Regions from separate parts of the Butyricicoccus porcorum genome, predicted to be linked through region 1. Evidence: riboswitches for the same ligand, from Rfam matches in the RefSeq annotation. Region 1 holds a riboswitch; each other region holds the start of a gene.
What was found. Region 1 has a riboswitch for thiamine pyrophosphate ahead of ACLM7Z_RS06015 (thiamine-binding protein). Riboswitches for the same ligand answer to the same signal wherever they lie in the genome.
Positions count from the first base shown of each region.

Region 1 (6,006 bases):
AAAGGTGCGCGGGCGTCGGCGTGCGCTCGACATGCTCTGCAAGCAGCTGAATGCGCATATTCGGAACATTGGCAGCTATCCGGTCACCATCAGCCACGGTGACTGTCTGGAGGATGCTGAATACCTGAAAAACTATATCCTCAGCCACACAGAGGTGAAGGATGTGGAAATCCATATGCTGGACACGGTCATCGGCGCCCATGCCGGGCCGGGAACCGTTGCGCTGTTTTTCTACGGAGATAAGCGCGGAAACTGAACCAGATGAAAAACAGCCGCAGGCTTTGCGGCTGTTTTTTTGCGTTTATCCCATGCCGATGACCATGCCGAGCACATATGGGATGAGCCAGACAAGCCAGACAGCAAGGCTGAATTTGTGGAAAATGTGACGTGCATGTTCTGTGCCGCGGCGCAGGGTGTAAACCGCCCAGACCGCATGGATGAGCATGAGCACAATGGCGAGCGTGCCGGTGACGGCGTGCAGTGGATTTCCCGCGCCCGCATTCTGCGAGGCGATGCGCGACATCAACAGCGTGCCGGTCGTATCGCAGCACAGGCCAAGCCAGAAGATGACAACATGGCGCACGGTCAGCGTACCGGAACGGCGTTCGCCAAAGACACCGGTAGTGTAGAATATCAGTGCCAGCGTGATAAAAAGAATAGCTGCAAGCAGCAAGGGTGACATAGCAGGTTCCTCCTGAATAGATATGATTTTCTCCAGTATAGCACATTCCCGGCGAATCGCAAACCGCCTCTTGACGTGGTATAACCGCACAGTGTATCATAAAATCAGAAAGACACATGGAGGATGGACGGATGAACGTATATGATTTTGACCAAACCATCTACCACGGCGACAGCACGGTAGATTTCTATTTTTACTGCCTGCGGCACAAGCCGCTGATGCTGCGCACCGTGCCGGGAACCATCGGTGGCTTTGCCCTGTATGGCGCAAAGCTGTGGGATAAGACAAAGGCCAAGCAGCAGATGTATCGCTTTCTGACCGCCATCGGTGATTCTGAGCAGGTGGTGCAGGAATTCTGGCGCACACATATCCGCAACATCAAGCCGTGGTACATAGAGAAGACCTGGCGGGAGGATGATGTAATTATTTCCGCATCGCCGGAATTTTTGCTGAAGCCCGCCTGTGAACAGCTGGGTATCAAATATCTGATGGCATCGCGCGTCGATGCGCACACGGGAAAATACACCGGTGTCAACTGCTGGGGCGAGGAAAAGGTGCGCCGCTTCCGCGAGGTATTCGGCGACGCGCAGATTGAAACCTTCTATTCCGATTCGCTGTCGGATACGCCGCTTGCGCGCGAAGCACAGACTGCGTGGATTGTGCGCGGCGATGAACTGATTCCGTGGGCGGAATGGGAGAAGCGCAAAAAGAAAAAATAATCGTATGCAAAAAGTGCCCCGCCGGGCAACCGGCGGGGCACATGCTGTTGAGAGGAGAAATCAGCTCTTGCAGTCCTGCAACAGCAGCCGCTTGATGTCCCACAGCCTGCGGGACAGGTCGACATAATAGGTGTGCGGATTTTCAAAGCGCTGCACCTCATCCCACAGCAGGCCGACCTGCTCGGTGCAGTACGCCTGAATGTCGTGGATGGACGGCAGCTCGTAGACGCGCTTGCCGTTTTTGAAAATCGGAACCTGAAGCTCTTTTGCTGTGAAGTTGGTCAGCGTTTTGGTTTTCCAGGTTGCGTTCGGGTCGAAAATTGTGTGCGGTGTGTCCGGGTCGATGACCTCATCATAGATACACAGTTCATCTGCCAGTGCCTTGCCGCTCTCGTTGTCGAAAAAGCGGTACAGCTTTTTGAAATGCGGGTTAGTGATCTTGGAGGTGTTTTCACTCACTTTGATTTTCGGCACAATGGTGCCGTCTGGTGCTTCAATTGCCACCAGCTTGTACACGCCGCCGAAGACCGGTGCGCTGCGCGCGGTAATCAGGCGCTCGCCGACACCAAAGGTATCGATACAGGCACCCTGCATGAGCAGGTCGCGGATCAGGTGCTCATCCAGAGCATTGGACGCGGTGATTTTGCAGCAGGACAGCCCTGCCTCATCCAGCATGTTTCGCGCCTGCCGGGACAGATAGGCGATGTCACCGGAGTCCAGACGGATGGCAAAATTGGTGATCCCTTTCGGCAGAAGGATCTCTTTGAAGGCACGGATGGCGTTTGGTACGCCGCTTTTCAGTGTGTTGTAGGTGTCGACCAGCAGCGTTGTGTTGTCCGGATACAGCTCACAGTATGTTTTGAATGCTTCATATTCGCTGTCGAACATCTGTACCCAGGAATGTGCCATGGTACCGCCCGCCGGGACGCCGTACAGCTCGTCGGTCAGCGTGCATGCCGTTCCGGCACAGCCGCCGATGTATGCCGCGCGCGCGCCGATGACTGCGCCGTCCGCACCCTGTGCGCGGCGGGAGCCGAATTCCAGCACAACACGACCCTGTGCGGCACGCACAATGCGCTTGGCCTTGGTAGCAATCAACGACTGATGATTGATGGCGAGCAGGACAAAGGTTTCAATCAGCTGTGCTTCAATTGCCGGGGCGCGCACAGTCAGGATAGGCTCGTTCGGAAACACCGGCGTGCCCTCCGGCACAGCGTAAATATCACCGGTAAATTTGAACTCGCGCAGATAGGTCAGAAATTTTTCGTCAAACAGTTTTTTCGAGCGCAGGTATTCAATGTCCTCTTCCTCGAAATGCAGCTGTTCGATATAGTGCACGATCTGCTCCAGTCCGGCCGCAATTGCAAAGCCGCCGCCGTCCGGCACCGTGCGGAAAAATACATCAAAATAGGTATTTCGCTTATAAAAGCCGTTGAGGAAATACCCGTTGCTCATTGTCAGCTCATAAAAATCGCAGAGCATGGAAAGATTTTCTCGTTGCATTACAGTCACTTCCTGTTCCCGGTTGGGTTTGATGTACTCAGTATACCCTATTTTGCCAGTACAATCAATTTGTCCGCATACATAGCAAGACAGGCGACAGGGGAAACTACAGGCACAGCGGAAAAGACAAAAGAAAGGATTGACAAATCTGGACTGGTTTGGTATCATAATGGCAGTTAGCAAGGGCTAACTGCAAGCGGGTTGTCAAAGCAGCCCCTCTTTTTGGAAAATTGAGTTAGCTTTTGCTAATTATGGAGGGAAGGACATGGATAAAACGCTGGAAGAAATGCTGGTGGAGCAGTGCGCGCCGACGCTGGCAGGAGTGAAGCCTGCGAATCTGTTCCGTTGCCCCGATCATGCGGCGCTGTACCATTCGGTGCAGGAGTGGGACAACCGCCTTCGCGCGAGCGGTATCCGCATTCGTGTGGTCAAACGCTGCCGCCGTACCCATGCATGTCTGATTTATGTGTGCCGCTGGGACTGGATCTGCCGCACACTGGCGCAGGCGGATACGGCGGAATTTCTACGCACAAACGGCTATGATCTGTCGAAGGGGACAGAGAGCGTGCTGTGCCAGCTGTCGCGCCGCCTGTGCCTGCAGGAGGATTTCCCGCATGAAATCGGTGTATTTCTGGGCTATCCGCTGCATGATGTGATTGGATTTATTGAAAACCGCGGACAAAACTATTCCTGCTGCGGGCATTGGAAGTGCTACGGCGATGCAGACCGGGCGCAGCGGACTTTCGATGTCTATAAGCGCTGTACAGCCGTGTATAAGCGTATGTACCGCCGTGGTGTGCCGCTGATGAAGCTGGTTGTCGCTGCATAATGGCGCACGGGGTTGCAGACAGGCAGGATTTGTGCTATATTAAATGACTATCAGGGGAGTCCGGACAGACGGGCTGAGAAACGGATACTGTTCCGTGACCCTTTGACCTGATCTGGATCATGCCAGCGCGGGAGTGACAGAACTGCCAGCGCCTTCGCCGCGTTTCCGGTGAAGGCGCTTTTTCTGTGTGTAAACCGCTGCGAACAAAGAAAGGAAGAAGTAGCATGAAAGCAAGCGTTGCAATTCAGACTCTGCCGGAGGCAGAAAACGAAACCGAACTGGTACGTATTGTCGATGAAGTCATTGCGTATATCAAAAGCACCGGCCTGCATTATTATGTCGGCCCGTTTGAGACAACGATTGAGGGTGAGGACTATGACCAGCTGATGGACATTGTAAAGGAATGCCAGCACATTGCCATCCGTGCAGGTGCGCCGTCGGTTTCCGCGTACATTAAGGTAGTGTACCGCCCGGAAGGAGAGATTCTGACCATTGATAAAAAGGTTACGAAGCATCACGAGCAGTAAGGGGCCTGCCGCACTTGCGATTGTCCTGCTGCTGGCGGTCTGGCAGCTGGTTTCGGCCAGCGGGCTTGTGCCCGGTTATATGCTGCCGTCTCCGGTGCAGGTCGTTCGCGCCTTTGTCGGGGAATTTGGCCTGCTGTGTGAGAATGCTGTCATTACGCTGGAGGAGGCGTTTCTTGGTCTTGCACTCGGTGTTGCCATCGGCTTTGCCTTTGCGGTGCTGATGGATGCGTTTTCCTGGCTGTACCGGGCATTTTATCCGCTGTTGGTTATTTCCCAGACTATCCCGACCGTGGCAATTGCGCCGCTGCTCGTGCTCTGGTTTGGCTATGAGATGACGCCAAAGATCATTTTGATTGTCATTGCAACGTTTTTTCCGGTGACAGTCGGTCTGCTCGACGGCTTCCGCAGCATTGACCCGGATTCCATCAACCTGCTGCGCTCGATGGGCGCGGGCAAATGGCAGATTTTCCGCTATATCAAATGCCCGTCTGCGCTGCCGCAGTTTTTTTCCGGGCTGCGCATTGCTTCGGCCTATGCGATTGTCGGTGCGGTGATCTCGGAATGGCTGGGCGGCTTCGGCGGTCTGGGTGTATACATGACGCGCGTCAAAAAGGCGTTTGCGTTTGACAAGATGTTTGCAGTCATTTTCCTGATTTCCGCCATCAGTCTGATCCTGATGGCGCTGGTCAACCTGCTGCAAAAGAAATGCATGCCGTATTCCAATATGGACGGCGACGATTAAGTGAGGATTTGTATGAACCTGTGGAAAAGAGTAACGGCGGCAGTTGTTCTGTCCGCCATGGCGCTGGGACTCGCTGCCTGCGGCAGCAGCAGCGCGCCGCAGAACGGTTCTGCGGAACAGGGCTCCGGAGACACTTCTGGGGATCTCAAGAAAGTCACCTTTGTGCTCGACTGGACGCCGAATACCAACCATACCGGTCTGTATGTCGCGTTGCAGAATGGTTATTTTGAAGACGCCGGACTGGATGTCGATGTTGTACAGCCGCCTGATGACGGCGCAGAGGTTCTGGTCGGCTCGGGTAAGGCAGATTTTGGCGTGTCGTTTCAGGACACGATGGCTTCTGCATTGATCGGTGACAACGCACTGCCAATCACGGCGGTTGCCGCGGTCATCCAGCACAATACCTCCGGTATTATCTCTCGCGCAGGCGAGGGGATGGATCGCCCGAAGGGTCTGGAAGGCAAAAAGTATGCCACCTGGGATATGGATATTGAAAAAGCTATGATGAAGAATGTCGTCGAGACGGACGGCGGTGATTTCTCCAAGGTTGAGCTGATCCCGTCCACCGTCACGGATGAGGTGTCCGCATTACAGAGCAAGTCGGTCGACGCGATTTGGGTGTATTATGCCTGGGCCGGCATTGCGACCAAGGTTGCAGGACTTGACACCGACTACTTTGCATTTTCTGACATCAATCCGGTCTTTGATTACTATACCCCGGTCATCATTGCGAACAATGATTTCCTGAAAAACGATCCGGAAACAGCAAAGGCGTTCCTTGCTGCGCTGGCAAAGGGCTATGAATATGCCGAGCAGAACCCGGAGGAGGCTGCGGATATCCTGCTTGAGCAGTGTCCGGAGCTGAAATCCAATCGGGAGCTTGTCGTTGAGAGCCAGAAGTATCTTGCAGATAAATACACTGCTGATGCATCTCAGTGGGGTATTTTTGACGCGGAGCGCTGGAATGCGTTCTACAACTGGCTGAATGAAAACGATCTGGTATC
Region 1 covers NZ_CP178353.1:1,250,800-1,256,805, forward strand. Annotated here, with positions in the region: gene ACLM7Z_RS05990 (DegV family protein) at 1-256, shown strand, start outside; gene ACLM7Z_RS05995 (HsmA family protein) at 302-682, opposite strand; gene ACLM7Z_RS06000 (HAD-IB family phosphatase) at 814-1,401, shown strand; gene ACLM7Z_RS06005 (nicotinate phosphoribosyltransferase) at 1,462-2,904, opposite strand; gene ACLM7Z_RS06010 (DUF3793 family protein) at 3,170-3,733, shown strand; TPP riboswitch at 3,776-3,885, shown strand; gene ACLM7Z_RS06015 (thiamine-binding protein) at 3,958-4,260, shown strand; gene ACLM7Z_RS06020 (ABC transporter permease) at 4,226-5,002, shown strand; gene ACLM7Z_RS06025 (ABC transporter substrate-binding protein) at 5,015-6,006, shown strand, end outside.

Region 2 (6,006 bases), 190 kb from region 1:
AGCAAAAGAAAACCTTTCCGGTGCGCTCCCGCGCACAGCGGACATGTCGGACAAACACGTCCGCCAGTCCGCCTCTTATGAATAAAATTTGCGGGATGCATTTGAGGTATTTCGATCAATCAGCTCTCTCTGTCCGGCTCGTCTCCTGCGGGAGGCGGGTCGGTGGAGGGAGTTTTTTACGGCTTGAAAGGGAGTATATGGACAAATACAGGGAAAAAGAGAATGAACGGAAGCTGTCGAAGGCAGAGGAGCGCCGCAAGGCACAATTTGAACAGCTGAAAGCAAAGCTGGAGGCACAGGGCTATGTGGAACATGATCTGACCATCGGGCTGGTCTATGCGAACATGATGGCATTTGTGCTGGCGCTGCCGCTCAGCGTTCTTTTTATCATTGTGTTTTTGTGGCACAATGGAGCAGCGGAAGGGTCGATTGGACTTGCGGGTCTGGTGCTGGTTTTCGTGCTGTTCTTTGTATGGATTTGTGTGCATGAGCTGATCCACGGCATTACGTGGGCAATCTTTGCGCCGTCGCACTGGAAAGCAGTGGAGTTCGGATTGATAAAAGAATATCTGACGCCTTACTGCACGTGCAGCGAGCCGCTGGAACGGTATCAATATATTGCAGGCGGGCTGATGCCGACCCTTCTGCTGGGAATTCTGCCGGCACTTGTCGCAGTGTTTGCAGGCTCCTGGCTGCTGCTGATTCTGGGGATTGCGCTGATTTTTGGCGGTGGTGGAGACATGGCGGTTGTGCTGAAGCTGTTGCGGCACCACAGTGCGGCGCGCGAGGTTCTGTATATTGACCACCCATATGCGGCGGGGGTGGTCGCGTTTGAACGGGCATAAAAACAGATCCCCGGCCGGTCTTTTTCCGGTCGGGGATTTTGCATAGGTAAGGTGTGTTCGGAATTTACTTCTCGTCGGACAGCAGGCTGACGTCCTTGCCTTCGAGAATGTAGTTGGTGGTGCGCATGGCACACATCTTGCCGCACATCGAACAGGTGTGGCGATCCTGAGGCGGCTTGGACTCGAAGTATTCGCGTGCCTTCTTGCCGTCGATGGCGAGGGAGAACATCTCATCCCAGTCGAGGCGGCGGCGTGCGTCGCTCATCTTGTCGTCGATTTCGCGTGCACCCGGGATACCCTTTGCCATGTCAGCGGCATGGGCAGCAATCTTGGACGCAATGATGCCTTCCTTTACGTCGTTGACGTCCGGCAGGCGCAGGTGCTCAGCCGGGGTGACATAGCACAGGAAATCTGCACCGTAGGTGGCTGCAATGGCACCGCCGATGGCAGAGGTGATGTGGTCATAGCCCGGTGCGATGTCGGTGACCAGCGGGCCAAGGACATAGAACGGTGCGCCATGGCACAGGCGCTTTTCAATCTCCATGTTGGCCTTGATCTCGTTGAGTGCCATGTGACCCGGGCCTTCGATCATGACCTGTACGTTTTTGTCCCATGCGCGCTGAGTCAGGATACCGAGTTCGATCAGCTCGGTGATCTGGCTGGCATCGGTCGAGTCATGGGTGGAGCCGGGACGCATTGCGTCGCCGAGACTGATGGTGACATCGTACTCATGCAGGATGTCGCACAGCTCGTCGTAGTATTCATAGAACGGGTTTTCGTTTCCGGTCATTTCCATCCAGGCGAACAGCAGAGAACCGCCGCGCGAAACAATGTTGGTCAGGCGCTTGGTCTGCTTGAACGTATCGATGGTCTTGCGGTTGATGCCTGCGTGGATAGTGACGAAATCAACACCGGTCTTGGCATGTGCTTCGACGACGCGCAGGAAGTCCTTTGCGGTGATGCTCTTGAGGTCCTTTTCGAGATAACCGACGGCATCATACATCGGAACAGTGCCGATCATGGCAGGGGACATGTCGATCAGTTCCTGACGGAAGGTGTGGGTCTTGCCGTAGTTGGACAGATCCATGATGGCTTCGGCGCCGAAATCGATGGACATGCGAACCTTCTCGAACTCCTCTTCATAGTTGTGGCAGTCGCCGGAAATGCCGAGGTTGACGTTGATTTTGGTTTTCAGACCTTCGCCGATGCCCTCCGGGGACAGCGCGGTGTGATTTTTGTTTGCCGGGATGACGACCGTGCCGCGGGCGATGCGCTCGCGCAGCACTTCGACATCAATGTTTTCTTTCTTTGCGACAATTTCCATCTGCGGGGTAACAATGCCCTTTTTTGCCGCTTCGATCTGTGTCATATGCATGCTGGTTTTCCTCCTGCTGAAAAAACTTAGGGAACAAAAAATGCGCTGGATTCATAGGAATTCAGCGCATATCTGGAAATCGTAACCGGATTGTACCTTTACTTCCTACAACGGTGTTAACCGACAGGTTCAAAGGGTCAGGTTTTAACCTTCTCAACTCGGCGTTCCGGGCGGAACGCACATCAGTTCCCCTGTAAATTGATATCATTATAACAACACGGCGGGCATCTGTCAATGCGGTTTGGACAAAATCCACAAAAAAGAAAAACACACGACATCCAGGCCGCACTATTGCACAGCCACCGTCATGTGTTTCTTGGCAAAAAAGAGGAGGAAGCGCCGCCTGCTGCGGACGCTCTTTTGGGTGGAAAGTGGGGGAACTTTCCGGTTATTCTCTCTTTCGATTGTGCTGAAATTATATCACCCGCCGGCAAAGATGAAAAGAAGCAAAATTCATGAATTATCGACAAGAAACGGCGAAGAAAACTGTGCAGTTTCAATATATAAGAAAGTTGAGAGATGAAAAAATGCAAAAAAAATGAAAACAATTGGAAAACAACCGGTAAAATCGCAGGATGGGAATGTAAAACCTGCGAAAAATTTTTCGATGGATAGGAAAAAACAGTTGAATTGCAGAGGTTTTTTTCGGAATTTGTCATTCTGTCGATGTCGCCGGTGCGTCGCGCGACACGCATGGTTGAATAAATCTCCAATCCCTGCCAATCCCTGCGCAGTATAAAATCCGTATTTTTTACCCATATTATACTTTACAAACAACTTTGGGTATGATATGATGCAAGAGTTAGTGCGCTCCCTGTGCTTAGCAGTCTGGATACCGGACATGTTTGACCGTGCCCATCACCTTAGGCCGCTGCCCAGCGCAAGGGAGATAACAAATATTATTTTTTTCATGAGGTGTTAAAATGATCCGCAAAGAACAGAAGGCAGCAGTTATTGAAGCAAACCGCATGCATGAGACCGATACCGGTTCTCCGGAAGTACAGATCGCAATCCTGACCGAGCGCATCGCTCAGCTCACCGAGCATCTGAAGGAGCACAAGCACGACAACCATTCCCGTCGCGGCCTGCTCAAGATGGTCGGCCAGCGCCGCAGCATGCTCGCTTACCTGAAGAAGAAGGATATCGAGCGTTACAGAGCAATCGTTAAGAAGCTCGGCCTGAGAAAGTAAGAGTTCCGACGGAAGAGGAGGCTGCATGCGGTCTCCTCTTTACCAGTTTTTTGGAACAGTACGGCAATTCCTTGAGCAGTTGAAGGACTGGCTTATCCGGTTAAGCCCGCGCTTCAAGTGCTTGAAGGACTGTCGGAGGTTCCGCATCATTCTTTTGAGAAAAGGAGACAGTCTGAGTTATGACTACTATTACACACAAGTCATTTGATGAAGAGCGTGTATTTGAAACCACGTTTGCCGGCCGCAAGCTGACCGTCGAGACCGGCAAGGTTGCACAGCTGGCCAACGGCTCCGCACTGGTTCGCTATGGCGATACCGTCGTGCTGGTTACTGCAACGGCATCCCCGAAGCCGCGTGAAGGCGTAGATTTCTTCCCGCTTTCGGTAGATTTTGAAGAAAAGCTGTATGCAGTCGGCCGTATCCCGGGTTCGTTTATGCGCCGTGAGGGCAAGGCAAGCGAGCAGGCAACCATTGCTTCCCGCCAGATCGACCGCCCGATGCGTCCGCTGTTCCCGAAGGATCTGCGCAACGATGTTTCCATCGTCTGCACGGTTATGGGCAACGATTATGACAATTCCCCGCAGGTCACTGCACTCAACGGTGCATCCATTGCGGTAGCAATTTCCGATATCCCGTTCAACTACACCGTAGCTGGTGTTGACGTCGGCCTGGTTGACGGCGAGTTCGTCCTCAACCCGACGGTTGAGCAGCGCCAGAAGAGCCTGATGGATGTCACCGTTTGCGGCACCGCGGAGAAGATCGTCATGATCGAGGCTGGCGCAAAGGAAGTCCCGGAGGATCAGATGCTCGAGGGTCTGCTGTTTGCACATGAGGAAATCAAGAAGATGTGTGCATTCATCGACTCCATCAAGGCGGAGATCGGCAAGCCGAAGTTTGAGTATGAGCACCACGATGTCGACCACGAGCTGTTCGACAAGATCGAGGACTTTGCACGTGCAAAGGTCGAGGTTGCTTTCGATACCGATGACAAGACCGTTCGCGATGCACGTATGCAGGTTGTCCGCGCTGAGATCGACGAATTCCTCGGCGAAGAGGTTGCAACCGAGCGCGCAGGTGAGATCACCGAAATCGTAGACAAGCTGTGCAAGAAGGTTGTCCGCAAGTGGCTGACCGAGGGCAAGCGCGTCGATGGCCGCGGCATGGAGGAAGTCCGTCCGCTGGCTGCACAGGTAGGCGTCCTGCCGCGCGCACATGGTACCGGCCTGTTCACCCGTGGTCAGACGCAGGTTCTGTCTGTCTGCACGCTGGGCACGCTGGCAGATGCACAGCAGCTGGATACCATCTTCGAGCAGAAGGAAAAGCGTTATATCCATCATTACAACTTCCCGTCCTTCTCGGTCGGTGAAACCCGCCCGTCCCGCGGCCCGGGACGCCGTGAAATCGGTCATGGCGCACTCGCAGAGCGTTCCCTCGTACCGGTTCTGCCGTCTGCGGAGGAATTCCCGTATGCAATCCGCGTCGTATCTGAGGTTCTGTCCTCCAACGGTTCCACCTCGCAGGGCTCTGTCTGCGGTTCTACGCTGGCTCTGATGGATGCAGGTGTTCCGATTACCGCACCGGTTGCAGGTATTTCCTGCGGCCTGATTACGGATGATGGCCAGGAGACCACCTTTACCGATATTCAGGGCGTCGAGGACTTCTACGGCGACATGGACTTCAAGGTAGCCGGTACCAAGAAGGGCATCACCGGCATTCAGGTCGACATCAAGGTTGACGGCCTGACCCCGTCCATCATCAAGGAAGCATTCCGCAAGTGCCGCGATGCGCGGTATAAGATTCTGGATGAGGTTATGCTCAAGGCAATCGCTGAGCCGCGTCATGAGGTTTCCCCGTGGGCACCGAAGACGATCACCATCCACATCAATCCGGACAAGATCCGCGATGTCATCGGCAAGGGCGGTTCTGTCATTCAGAAGATCACCGCTGAGTCCGGCGCAAAGGTTGACATTGCCGAGGACGGCACCGTCAGCATTTCCTCTATCAATGGCTCCGACGGCGAGAAGGCCAAGAAGATGATTGAGACCATCGTCAAGGACCCGGAGGTCGGCGATGTATTCTATGGCAAAGTTGTCCGCCTGATGGGCTTCGGCGCATTCGTTCAGATTGCACCGGGCAAGGACGGTCTGGTTCACATCTCCAAGCTGGAAAAGCGCCGCGTTGAGCGCGTCGAGGACGTTGTCAAGGTCGGCGATATGGTTTGGGTCAAGGTCATCGAGATCGACGACAAGGGTCGCATCAACCTGTCCTGCAAGGACGTCAAGGAAGAGGAAAAGGTTCTGTAAGTTTCCTTCTATAGAAAAAGCAAAGGCTGTATCCGATTTCGGATACAGCCTTTTTTATGTACGGTTCGGTTTGTCATCTGTGCGGAATGCTGATAAACACATGCTGCCACAGTACGAACCCTGCCGCGAGTGCGCCTGCGGTGCGCAGGGAGGTGGTCTGTGCCGTCAGCAGCAACGCGGGCACGAGGTCAAACGACAGCGGCAGGCCGTTGAGCAGCGGCGCGAGAAACGGTGCCAGCGCCAGATACAGCCCCGGCAGGGCGACGAACACGACCTCCATCCAGGTGGAGCCC
Region 2 covers NZ_CP178353.1:1,056,609-1,062,614, forward strand. Annotated here, with positions in the region: gene ACLM7Z_RS05110 (DUF3267 domain-containing protein) at 198-845, shown strand; gene thiC (phosphomethylpyrimidine synthase ThiC) at 910-2,220, opposite strand; TPP riboswitch at 2,306-2,423, opposite strand; gene ACLM7Z_RS05120 (hypothetical protein) at 2,455-2,679, shown strand; gene rpsO (30S ribosomal protein S15) at 3,144-3,410, shown strand; gene ACLM7Z_RS05130 (polyribonucleotide nucleotidyltransferase) at 3,590-5,713, shown strand; gene ACLM7Z_RS05135 (hypothetical protein) at 5,787-6,006, opposite strand, start outside.
Region 2: linked by a shared signal. The riboswitch ahead of thiC (phosphomethylpyrimidine synthase ThiC) and the one ahead of ACLM7Z_RS06015 (thiamine-binding protein) in region 1 are both predicted to bind thiamine pyrophosphate.

Region 3 (6,006 bases), 1.1 Mb from region 1:
GTTTCGCGTGTGATATATTTTGCGTTGATGATTTCACTCATGATGCTGTCCTCCTTAGTCCGCGAGGAAGCCGGTCAGCGGGGAAGAAGCGGATGCTTTTTCCAGAATACGGCCCATACCGGACAGGTAAGCGGTACGGCCAGCCTCGATGGCCTGCTTGAAGGCGCCAGCCATCGCCGGAATATCGCCTGCGGTTGCAATCGCCGTGTTGGACATGACAGCGGCACAGCCCATTTCCATTGCCTCACATGCCTGGCTCGGCTTGCCGATGCCCGCGTCAACGATGACCGGCAGGTCAATTTCATCGACGAGAATCTGGATAAATTCCTTGGTAACAAGCCCCTTGTTCGTGCCAATCGGCGCACCGAGCGGCATGACAGCGGCGGCACCGGCATTGACGAGGTCGCGCGCTGCGTTCAGATCTGGATACATGTACGGCAGGACGACAAAGCCTTCCTTGGCGAGGATTTCTGTCGCCTTGATGGTCTCATAGTTGTCCGGGAGCAGGTACTTGGACTCATGGATGCATTCAATCTTGATGAAATCACCGCAGCCGACCTCACGGGCGAGGCGTGCGATGCGGACAGCTTCTTCGGCGTTGCGCGCACCGGAGGTGTTCGGCAGCAATGTGACGCCCTCCGGGATGTAGTCGAGGATGTTGTCGATGCTGCCGAGGGTGGCACGGCGCAGGGCAAGCGTGACGATCTGTGCGCCTGCATATTCGACAGCTGCCTTGATGAGGTCGAGCGAGTATTTGCCGGAACCGAGGATAAAGCGGGAGGTAAATTCATGTCCGCCGAGGGTAAATGTATCAGCCATTGGTGTCAGTCTCCTTTGAAAGATGTTTTTGATAAAGATAGGTAGGGGCGTCACGGCTGCCCGATCCCGAGCAGCAGGCGAAGAGCCATATTTGCCTGATGACCGGCACAGACCGAGACGCGCGGCGCCATCAGGCCGACGCCGTTTGCCGCGGCAGTTTCGCCATCGCCGCAGACATACAGGCGTGACATTCGTTTTCTGGTCAGAATTTCGTTGGAAGAGCCATAGCCTGCCATACCGGAACCCGCGACAATGCGGATCGTGTCCGAGCTGCTGAGCAGCGCGGAGACCAGTTCCGCCTTACAGACGGGGTTGTCGAATGCCTCACAGACCACATCACAGCCGCCAAAGATGTCCGCCGCATTGTCCTCTGTGATGCGAACCGTGTGCGTTTCTACTTCGATAAACGGGTTGATCTGGCGGATGATGTCCGCTGTCGCGTCGGTTTTGTGCATCCCGAGGTGCGAGACATAATAGTTCTGGCGGTTGAGATTGCTCGGTTCGACAACGTCGAAATCCGCGAGGATCAGATGCCCGACGCCGGTGCGCGCGAGCATGGCAGCGATGTTGGAGCCGAGCCCGCCGAGGCCGGCGATGCCGACACAGGCGCGCTTGACCGTTTCATGCACGTGTGGGGAGTGCCGCGCTGCCATCATGTGCTCGAGCACCTCCTGCGGCGGCAGGACGCCCTTTTCAATCAGTGTGATGCTGTCGCCGTCCTCGAGGAGGACATCTTCGTTTGTCTGAAAGCCGTTGCGGATGACCACGGATGCGGACGGCATCAGCGCATGTGCGGTCTGTTGCAAGCGTGCGCCGTCTTCCAGCACCAGCGGCTTTCCGTTACAGGTGATGGTCATGTCAGCCACCGCCCACGAAGCAGACAATTTCTACTGTATCCGCATCGTGCAGTGCGAACGTATCGTATTGCGCCTTGGGCACGATTTCGCCGTTGACTTCGACGGCAATGCGCGTGAGCGGATAGCCCTGCTGTTCGAGCAGCGCGCAGATGGTCATGCCCTCTTCTGCCGGGACAGATTTGCCGTTCACCTTCATGCAGCATTCCTCCTTGTGTGCTGAAAATAAAATACAAAAGAAAAAGACCACCGGCACCCGGAAGCCGTGGTCTCATATCGTTCAAAACTGTGAATACCTCGAAACTCCCTACGTCGGTACTAACCAGACAGGTTCAATGAGTAAGGAGGCAGTTACTCCACTCTCAGCCGCTTGCCGCGGATCCCCAGTTCAAGAACAAGTGTTCAGTTGTCTTTCGGGTGTATTATACGGCGAATCCGGCGAAATGTCAATGATTTTTTATGTGGCTCTGTGTGACATTGACGAACGGCGGGCTGCATGTTACACTGAAATTATGAAAAAACCGCTGAACCACCCGGCGGGCACAGAGGAGAGAGAACGATGCAATATACGATTCAGAATGAAGTTTTCACGGTTGTCATTGACAGCAAGGGCGCGGAGCTCAGCTCCATGAAATCCAGAGCCTCCGGCACGGAATATGTCTGGCAGGCAGACCCGTCGATCTGGGCACGCCATGCGCCGATCCTGTTTCCGATTGTCGGCCGCCTGAAGGACAAGACGTATACTGTCGGAGGGAAAGAATATACCATCACACAGCACGGCTTTGGCCGCGATCTGGAATTTGCCTGCACGGCGCAGACGGAAACCAGCATCGACTTCACCCTTCTGCCGATTGATTACACCCGTGCGATGTATCCGTTTGATTTTGCGCTGACCGTGCGCTATACGCTGGACGGCGCGACGCTCAAAAAGGAACATATCACGAAGAACAACGGCGATACCGACATGTATTACGAGGTCGGCGGACATGATGCGTACAATGTCGCACTGGAGGACGGCGAGACGATGGCGGATTATTATGTCGATTTTGGTGACGGGGACGCCGTGCACCCGCTCATCAACAACGAAGCGCTGATGATTACGAAGGAAAAACGTGACGTGCCGCTCACCGACGGAAAGTTGTACCTGACCGATGAGCTGTTTGCGCTGGATGCGCTCATTCTGGACGACGTGCAGACGCGGTCGGTCTGTGTAAAAAGCGACAAATCCGCACACTGCATCCGCATGGATTTCGAGGATTTCCCGTATCTCGGCATCTGGAGCAAGTACACGGGCAAGCCAACCAATTATGTCTGCATTGAGCCGTGGAGCACGCTGCCGGATACGGCCTATCTTGACCACGCGCTGGAAAACAAAATTGGCGTGCGCTGCCTGAAGCCGGGCGAGAGCGAGACGCTGACCTTCTCCACAACCATTACGGAATAACGCGATTGGGCGAAAAAAAGCCGGAGGGCGGGGGCCGTCCTCCGGCAGCGCTGCCATTAAGCCCGGTACATCGCGGAAACGCGTGCGTGTGCCAGCACATGCCCGCGCATGGCGCGCAGCATTTCGTTGAGGTAAAAGCCCTCTGTGAGATCCAGCGTGCAGTCGAGCGCGTATACCGTCAGGGTGTATTCGTGGTCGGCGTCCGGGGGTGCCATGCCGCCGTAGCAGGAGGCTTCGGCGCGCGTCTCGTCGCCCGCTGCGCTGTGGAAACTTGTCGAGCCCTGAATAAAGTCAGGACTGTTCCGGCTGGCATCCTCCGCGACCTCCGCCTGTGTCAGGTTGCACAGCGTCCAGTGAATCCAGTTGAATCCACAGACCGGGATGGCGTCCTTGTCGTCGAGAACGACGGCAAAACTAACTGTGCCTGCCGGCGCGTCCGAGATGGAAAACGGAACGGAGCGGACATTTTTTCCCTTCGCGGAGAGATCACTGCCGAATTTTCCGAACCGGTCGGCCCAGAAGCCGTTTTCGATGCCTGTACTTGTCACTTTCATGGTTTCAAACCTCCTGTCAGAGCTGATCTGTCCCCATTATACACCGAAATGCATGCGGCGCAAAGACAAAGCGTCAAACATTTCATGGACAAACGGGAAAAATGCTTGTAATTTGCAGGTTGATTGTATATAATTGACTTATTGTGAATTCGACAGGAGGTGTAAAGTCGAAATGATTCCATTTGCACTGGATACACAGATGCCGGGTGCGGAGACCTATCTTTCGTTCGTCCCGCTGATTCTGATTTTTGTACTGTTCTACTTCATGCTGATCCGTCCGCAGAAGAAGCGCGACAAGCAGGACAAGGAAATGCGCGATTCGATCATTGTCGGTGACCGCATCTGCACAATCGGTGGCATCATCGGCAAGGTCGTATCGGTACGTGACGACGAAATTGTCATCGAGACCAGCGGCAACCGCATGAAGTTCTATAAGTGGGCGATTCGCTCCAAGATTGAAAAGGACTCTGATGCGTCCGAGGAAAAATAATCCGTATGATTTTCCGGCGTCCCGCGTAACGTATTCGTGAGAACGAATGCGGGAGGGATTTTTGGATGAATCGTGCGGAATCGACAGACGGCAGGGCGGCGGTATACTGGGCAGCTCCCATGCTGCTCGGCCTGCTGCTGGTGTTCGGCGGCACGCTGGGCGGCGCGGCTCTGCTTTCGACCGGTACGCTCGGCCAGCAGCTTGCACCGCTGGCGGCGTATGTGCCGCTGGCAGCCGGCAGCTTTGCAGCGTCCTTCTGGGGCGCGCGGCGGGCGCCGGCGCATAAGCTGCCGATGGGGCTGCTCATCGGCGTGCTGCTGCTGGGCTGTCTGTTCCTGCTGGGGCTGACGCTGCGCGATGCGGCGTTTGCCGCTCCGGCCGCCGGACTGACCTCCGGCATCACATTGGTCGCTTCGCTGCCGGGTGCATTTGCCGGCGCGGCGGCAAAAAAGAAAAAAAGGCGCAAATAGTAATATCTGCGTTTCATAGTTTAACTTAGGAAGGAGAAATTACCATGACTCACATCAAGACTCTGAATTCCTGCACGTTTAAGGAAACTGCTGCCAAGGGCGGCTGCGGCGAGTGCCAGACTTCCTGCCAGTCTGCCTGCAAGACTTCCTGCACGGTAGCAAACCAGAAGTGCGAGCACGACAAGTAAGACACAGCTTATCCAATACAGGATCGGGACTGGCGTTTTGTCAGTCCCGAAATTTTTGTTTGACAGGAGTACATTTTTTATGATACATCGTTTTTCCATGAAGGGTGTCAATATCCTGATGGACATCAACAGTGGATCGGTGCATGTTGTCGACGATGCGGCCTATGCACTGTCTGCCGTTGTCGCGCCCGGTATGACGGAGGAATGTCCGGAGGATATCCTCCGCAGCTTGTCTGACCAGTTCACTCCGGAACAGCTGCGCGAGGCATACCGCGAACTGTATGAGCTGGAACAGGCCGGCTATCTGTTCGCAGACGACGATTACATCAACATTGCGGCAGCCATTCCGACCGGCGCGCCGATCAAGGCGCTGTGCCTGCATGTCTCACATGACTGCAATCTGCGCTGTAAGTACTGCTTTGCCGATACCGGTGATTTCGGTATGGGCAAGCGCATGACGATGGATTTTGATGTGGCGAAAAAGGCGATTGACTTCGTTGTCGAGAAATCCGGCGCACGCCGTAACATTGAAATCGATTTCTTCGGCGGTGAGCCGCTGATGGCGTGGGATACTGTCACGAAGACGATTGACTACGCCCGTTCCATCGAAGAGGAAAAGAACAAAAAATTCCGCTTCACCATCACCACCAACGGTTTGCTGCTGGATGATGAAAAGATTGACTACATCAACGCAAATATGGACAACTGTGTCCTGTCGCTTGACGGCAGAAAGTGCGTCAACGATGAGATGCGCCCGACAGCGGGCGGCTGCGGCAGCTATGATGTCATCGTGCCGAAGTTCAAAAAGCTGGTGGCACAGCGCGGCAAGGATCGCGACTACTATGTGCGCGGCACATTCACCAGCAAAAACCTCGACTTTACCAACGACGTGCTTTCGATTGCGGATGAGGGCTTTGACCAGCTGTCGGTTGAGCCGGTCACCAGCGAGCCGGGAACCGGTTATGACCTGAGCGAAAAGGATCTTCCGCGCATCGGCGAGGAGTATGAAAAGCTGGTTGACATCATGCAGCAGCGCAAAAAGGAAGGACGCAGCTTCAATTTCTTCCACTTTATGGTCGATTTGCAGCAGGGTCCGTGCGTCATCAAGCGCCTGCGCGGCTGTGGTGCAGGCTATGAATATGTCGCCGTGACGCCGGACGGCGAAATCTATCCATGCCATCAGTTTG
Region 3 covers NZ_CP178353.1:145,814-151,819, reverse strand. Annotated here, with positions in the region: gene thiH (2-iminoacetate synthase ThiH) at 1-41, opposite strand, end outside; gene ACLM7Z_RS00710 (thiazole synthase) at 55-819, opposite strand; gene thiF (sulfur carrier protein ThiS adenylyltransferase ThiF) at 870-1,676, opposite strand; gene thiS (sulfur carrier protein ThiS) at 1,678-1,872, opposite strand; TPP riboswitch at 1,961-2,069, opposite strand; gene ACLM7Z_RS00695 (aldose 1-epimerase family protein) at 2,233-3,117, shown strand; gene ACLM7Z_RS00690 (YbhB/YbcL family Raf kinase inhibitor-like protein) at 3,174-3,671, opposite strand; gene yajC (preprotein translocase subunit YajC) at 3,844-4,161, shown strand; gene ACLM7Z_RS00680 (DUF3792 family protein) at 4,227-4,631, shown strand; gene scfA (six-cysteine ranthipeptide SCIFF) at 4,676-4,819, shown strand; gene scfB (thioether cross-link-forming SCIFF peptide maturase) at 4,899-6,006, shown strand, end outside.
Region 3: linked by a shared signal. The riboswitch ahead of thiS (sulfur carrier protein ThiS) and the one ahead of ACLM7Z_RS06015 (thiamine-binding protein) in region 1 are both predicted to bind thiamine pyrophosphate.